Regions from separate parts of the Pantoea sp. C2G6 genome, predicted to be linked through region 1. Evidence: predicted binding sites of a transcription regulator. Region 1 holds the regulator's gene; the other holds the start of a gene.
The links. The regulator PhoB, encoded in region 1, activates phosphate uptake and scavenging genes when phosphate is short. The targets are predictions, from matches to a motif close to CTGTCATAAAACTGNCNNAT.

Region 2: ugpB (sn-glycerol-3-phosphate ABC transporter substrate-binding protein UgpB) is a predicted target of PhoB. The motif match lies at 1,509-1,528, and genes of this name have one in related genera.

What each region holds. Positions count from the first base shown of each region.
Region 1 covers NZ_JBGMNJ010000006.1:140,685-143,891, forward strand. Annotated here, with positions in the region: gene ACCW71_RS10565 (PstS family phosphate ABC transporter substrate-binding protein) at 1-408, opposite strand, end outside; gene phoR (phosphate regulon sensor histidine kinase PhoR) at 428-1,741, opposite strand; gene phoB (phosphate response regulator transcription factor PhoB) at 1,756-2,445, opposite strand; gene sbcD (exonuclease subunit SbcD) at 2,642-3,207, shown strand, end outside.
Region 2 covers NZ_JBGMNJ010000005.1:113,750-116,956, reverse strand. Annotated here, with positions in the region: gene livG (high-affinity branched-chain amino acid ABC transporter ATP-binding protein LivG) at 1-469, shown strand, start outside; gene livF (high-affinity branched-chain amino acid ABC transporter ATP-binding protein LivF) at 471-1,184, shown strand; gene ugpB (sn-glycerol-3-phosphate ABC transporter substrate-binding protein UgpB) at 1,622-2,938, shown strand; gene ugpA (sn-glycerol-3-phosphate ABC transporter permease UgpA) at 2,996-3,207, shown strand, end outside.

The DNA of each region.
Region 1 (3,207 bases):
CAGACGGGTAACAGAGAAGATGGCGTCGAGCTGAGACCGGGAGATCTGCTGTAGCGGATTGCGCTGATTCACCACCACCACCAGCGCATCCATCGCCACCGGCACCGCCAGCGGCGGATAGCCATAGCGCGCCTCAAAAGCCTGACGCTCATCGGCCTGCATCGGGCGGCTCATCGGGCCGAGCTGCGCCGCGCCTGCCGCCAGCGCGGTGGGGGCGGTGGAGGAGCCGGAAGCCTGCACCTGGAGATTCACGCCCGGTGCCTGACGGCTGAAATCTTCGCCCCACAGGGTCATCAGATAGCCGAGCGTATCGGAGCCGACGCTGCTCAGGTTGCCGGCGAGCGTGCCGGGCTGGGCAAGCGCCAGACCCGGCAGCAGAGTAACGATCAACAAAAGAAGGATGCGCATCAGGGAGATCCGGCAGCGATTAATGAACGGCATTCTCCTGCATCACGCTGCCGACAATCAACCTCGCCGGCAGGGTAAAGGTGAAACAGGTCTCCTGATGCGGCACGCTGCGGATCTCCAGCCGGGCGTTATGGTGGCTCAGCGCATGTTTGACAATCGCCAGCCCCAGCCCGCTGCCGCCGGTGGCGCGCGATCGCGCTTTATCGACCCGATAGAAGCGCTCGGTCAGACGGGGGATATGTTCCGCCGCGATGCCCGGTCCATTGTCACACACCCGGAAGGTCGCCCCCTGCTTACTGCGCAGCCAGCTGATGTCGATGCGGGTGCCGTCAGGGGTGTGATTGACCGCGTTGTAAACCAGGTTGGAGATGGCGCTGCGCAGCTGCTCATCGTTGCCAAAGACTTTCAGATGGGGATCGGTGTGGAAATGGATCTCGTGCCGGCCGCCGCTCAGCGTTGCGGCCTCATGCTGCAAGAGCTTCAGCATCACCGGCACATCCACCTTCTCTTTGAGATCGATCGCCGGTGCGGCTTCAATGCGCGACAGCGTCAGCAGCTGTTTCACCAGGCTGTCCATGCGGCGCGTCTGCTCCGACATGGTATGCAGCGCTTTACTGCGCGAAGGCTCGCTCATCACCGAGTCGTTCATCATCTCCAGATAGCCCTGCAACACCGTCAGCGGGGTGCGCAGTTCATGGCTGACGTTGGCAAAGAAGTTGCGCCGCGCGCCCTCCAGCTGATGCATCTGGGTGACGTCACGCGCCACCAGCAGCCACTGCCCTTCGCTGTAGGGCATCACGCGGAATTCCATATGAAATTTGTTGTTCAGCACCAGCGTCAGCGGCTTGTCGAAATCACGCTGGCGGATATAGCGGGAGAACTCCGGGTAGCGCAGCAGATTGAGGATATTCTGGCCATTATCCTCCGGCCAGCGCAGGCCAAGGTGCTGTTGCGCCAGCCCGTTGCACCAGAAAATGGTGCCCTCTTCAGTGGTGAGGATCACCGCGTCGGGCAGCGACTCCGCGCCGCTGCGAAAGCGCTTGATCAGATTGCCCAGTTCACGCCGCCGCCGCCGGTTACGCAGCTGCATCTGATAGAGCCCATAAAACAGCGGCTCCCAGCTGGCGCGTCCGGTGGGCGGCGTCATGGTGCGATCGAGCCACAGCCAGTGCGACAGCCGCATCAGATTATGGAAATGCCACAGCAGCACCGCCAGCACGCTCAGCAGCAGCAGCCACGGCAGATAGCCAAACAGCAGACCGAGCAGCAGCGCAGGCAGAGACGCCAGCAGCAGTTCTGTCAGTAATCTCTTCCAGGAGAGGCGTTCCAGCACGGTTAAGGCTCCGTTCAGTAGCGGGCAGAGAAACGATACCCTGTTCCGCGGACGGTTTGTACCATGCGATCGTGGCCGGAGATCTCCAGCGCTTTACGTAAACGGCGGATGTGAACGTCGACGGTGCGATCTTCCACATAAACATTGGTGCCCCAGACGTGGTTCAGCAGCTGTTCGCGGCTGTAGACCCGCTCCGGGTGGGTCATAAAGAAGTGCAGCAGCTTATATTCGGTCGGGCCCATCTCCAGCGGGGTGGTCTCGGACATCACGCGATGGGAAGAGGGATCGAGACTCAGCCCCTGTATCTCAATCACCTCCTCCACCGCCATCGGGGAGATACGGCGCATCACCGCTTTGATCCGCGCCATCAGCTCTTTCGGCGAGAATGGCTTGGTAATGTAATCGTCAGCCCCCACTTCCAGCCCGCGCACCCGGTCCTCCTCTTCACCGCGCGCGGTGAGCATCATCACCGGAATGTCGCGGGTCATCGCTTCGCGCTTCAGATGCTTGATAAACTGAATGCCGCTGCCGCCGGGTAACATCCAGTCCAGCAGAATCAGATCGGGCCAGGGTTCAATCAGCTTGCCCACGGCGCTGTCATAATCTTCCGCCTCGATTGGCTGATAGTCGTTCTGCTCCAGAACAAAACACAACATTTCTCGGATGGGGGCTTCATCTTCCACAACCAAAATGCGCTTAGCCATTATTACTCCTGCTGATTATGACGGCTGTCACTGAGATTCGCGGCGCCATTATGCGTCAGATTTGTGACACTTTTATGAAAAACATAACCTGCCTGTAACCACGCAGGTAATCATTTATGACAGCGCCGCGACAATTTTTCGCTTTGGCGGCAGAGCCAGTATAATCGCCGGGCGAATCACAACGGCAGGGACTCTTATGCGCATCATTCATACCGCGGACTGGCATCTGGGGCAGTTCTTCTACAACAAAAGTCGGGCCGCGGAGCATCAGGCGTTTCTCGACTGGCTGTTGATCCAGATTGAACAGCATCAGGTGGATGCACTGATCATCGCGGGCGATCTGTTTGATACCGGCACGCCGCCCAGCTACGCGCGCGAAATGTTCAACCGCTTTGTGGTGGCGCTGCAACCCACGGGCTGTCAGCTGATTGTGCTGGCAGGCAATCACGATTCGGTGGCGACCCTGAATGAGTCGCGCGAGCTGCTCGCCTGCCTCAACACCAGAGTGATCGCCGCCCCGCAGGAAAATGAGGATCTGCTGCTGCTCACCACCCGCCACGGGGAGCCGGGCGCGCTGCTGTGCGCCATTCCCTATCTGCGGCCGCGCGATATTCTGCGCAGCCGGGCGGGCCAGTCGGGCCGCGATAAACAGACCTCACTGCTGGAGGCGATCGCTCACCATTATCAGCAGCGTTTTGAGGCGGCAAAGGCGCTCGGCTATGGGCTGCCGGTGATCGCCACCGGCCATCTCACCACCGTCGG
Region 2 (3,207 bases), on a different contig from region 1:
CCTGCTGGTGGCGCAGCATCAGCATCTGAAAAGCGGCGTCTTTTCCGGTCTGCTGAAAACCCCGGCGTTTCGCCGCAGCGAGAACGAGGCGCTGGATCGTGCCGCCACCTGGCTGGAGCGCGTCGGCCTGCTCGACCTGGCTAACCGTCAGGCGGGCAATCTGGCCTATGGTCAGCAGCGTCGGCTGGAGATTGCGCGCTGCATGGTGACGCGCCCGGAAATCCTGATGCTGGATGAACCGGCGGCGGGCCTCAACCCGAAAGAGACCCATGAGCTGGATGAGCTGATCGCCGAACTGCGTGGCGAACACAAGGTGTCGGTGCTGCTGATTGAGCATGATATGAAACTGGTGATGGGCATTTCTGACCGTATCTATGTGGTCAATCAGGGAACGCCACTGGCTAACGGTACGCCGGAAGAGATTCGTAACAACCCGGATGTCATCCGGGCCTATCTGGGAGAGGCCTGAGATGGCAAATGCGATGTTAACCATTGAGAACGTCAGCGCCCACTACGGCAAAATCCAGGCGCTGCATAACGTCAGCCTCTATATCAATCAGGGCGAGATCGTCACCCTGATTGGGGCCAACGGTGCCGGAAAAACCACGCTGCTCGGCACGCTGTGCGGTGAACCGCGCGCGACGCAGGGCACCATCACCTTTGACGGCAAAGCGATTACCGACTGGCAAACCTCGCGCATCATGCGTGAGGCGATCGCTATCGTGCCGGAGGGGCGGCGGGTCTTTTCGCGCATGACGGTGGAGGAGAACCTGGCGATGGGCGGCTTTTTTGCCAGCCGTCAGCACTATCTGGAGCGGATTAAGCGCGTTTACGAACTCTTTCCGCGGCTGGAGGAGCGTAAAATCCAGCGCGCCGGCACCATGTCGGGCGGTGAGCAGCAGATGCTGGCGATTGGCCGTGCGCTGATGAGCCAGCCGCGCCTGCTGCTGCTGGATGAGCCGTCGCTGGGGCTGGCACCGATCATTATTCAGCAGATCTTCGACACCATTGAGCAGCTGCGCAGCGAGGGGATGACGATTTTCCTGGTGGAGCAGAATGCCAATCAGGCGCTGAAGCTGGCGGATCGGGGCTATGTGCTGGAGAACGGGCACGTGGTGCTGGAAGATACCGGGGCAGCACTTCTTTCCAATGAAGCCGTCCGCAGCGCTTACCTGGGTGCCTGATGGGGCACGGCCTGGCTTGCTTGCCATTTCGACACCGGGCAGTGCTCGCATTCCTCACGTACTTCAGTACGCTCCGGATGCTGTGCGCTGGCCGGTGCCGAACTGACTGCGCCGCCGACGGCCTTTGCGCGCGGTGATTAGAGGCCTGACTGCGCCGCCGACGGCCTTTGCGCTCGGTGATTAAAGGCCTGGCTGCGCCGCTGACGGCCTTTGCGCGCGGTGAAGTGAAAACCAGATTAGAACGGACCCCTGCTTTTAAGTCACAGCTGGTGGCGTAGGCGTTTTGCCGCCGCGCCGTCAGTATCGCCTTTTCCTCTCTTTCGCCTGTCATCCGGCTGTCATCTGCCCGTTATTATTCCGTCATTTTCCCGTGTCATGTTACTTCGCGAACCAGAAATGCGTGATTTCGCGCATAGTTACCTGCACAGGAAAATTCTATGTCTGTCGTTACCTTTCGTCGTAGCCTGATGAGCGCGCTGCTCGGTCTGACGCTCAGCAGCCATGCCATGGCCGCTACTGAGATCCCTTTCTGGCACTCTATGGAAGGCGAGCTTGGCAAAGAAGTGGATTCGCTGGCACAGCGCTTTAACCAGACCCATCCCGATTACAAAATTGTGCCGACCTACAAAGGTAACTACGAGCAGAGCCTGGCGGCTGGCATCGCGGCGGTGCGCAGCGGCAAGGCACCGGCCATTTTACAGGTCTATGAGGTCGGGACCGCGACCATGATGGCGTCGCAGGCGATTGTGCCGGTGCATCAGCTGTTTAAAGACGCTGGCATCGCCTTTGACGAGAAGCAGTTCGTGCCGACCGTGGCGGGCTACTACAGCGACAGCAAAGGCCAGCTGATCTCCCAGCCGTTCAACAGCTCGACGCCGGTGCTCTACTACAACAAAGATGCCTTTAAAAAAGCGGGCCTCAACCCGGAGCAGCCGCCGAAAACCTGGCAGGAGCTGGCGAAAGACGCCGACGCGCTGCGAAAAGCGGGCCTGAGCTGCGGCTACGCCAGCGGCTGGCAGGGCTGGATCCAGATCGAAAACTTCAGCGCCTGGCACGCGCTGCCAGTGGCGACCGAAAACAACGGTTTTGACGGCACTGACGCGGTGCTGGAGTTCAACAAGCCGGTACAGGTGCGCCATATCGCGCTGCTGGAGGCGATGAACAAAAAAGGGGACTTCACCTACTTTGGCCGCAAGGATGAGTCCACCGCCAAGTTCTACAACGGCGACTGCGGCATCACCACCGCCTCATCCGGCTCGCTGGCGGATATTCGTCACTATGCGAAATTTAACTTCGGCGTCGGCATGATGCCGTATGACGACACGGTGCCCGACGCACCGCAGAACGCCATTATCGGCGGGGCCAGCCTCTGGGTGATGAAAGGCAAAGATCCGGCCACCTATAAAGGCGTGGCGGAGTTTATGCAGTTCCTGGCGCAGCCTGAGATCGCGGCGGAGTGGCACCAGAAAACCGGCTATCTGCCGATCACCACCGCCGCCTATGAGCTGACCAGACAGCAGGGCTTCTACGACAAAAATCCGGGGGCGGATATTGCCACCCGTCAGATGCTGAACAAGCCGCCATTGCCGTTTACCAAAGGGATGCGTCTCGGCAACATGCCGCAGATCCGCACGGTGATCGACGAGGAGCTGGAAAGCGTCTGGACCGGCAAGCAGACGCCGCAAAGCGCACTGGATAACGCGGTCAAGCGCGGCAACGAACTGCTGCGCCGCTTCCAGCAGCAGGTGAAGTAATCCATTCCCCAGGGCTGGCGCAGGCTGGCCCTCTCTTTTGCTGAATTTGAGTGCGCTATGTCTTCATCTCGTCCGGTGTTTCGCACCAGCCTGTTGCCCTATCTGCTGGTGCTGCCGCAGCTGCTGATTACCGCCATCTTCTTTCTCTGGCCCGCCGGTGAAGCGCTGTGGTATTCGCTGCAAAGCCTCGATCCCTTTGGCCTCTCCAGCCGCTTTGTCGGGCTGGAGAACTTCCGGCGGCTGCTGGCCGATCCCTACTATCTCGACGC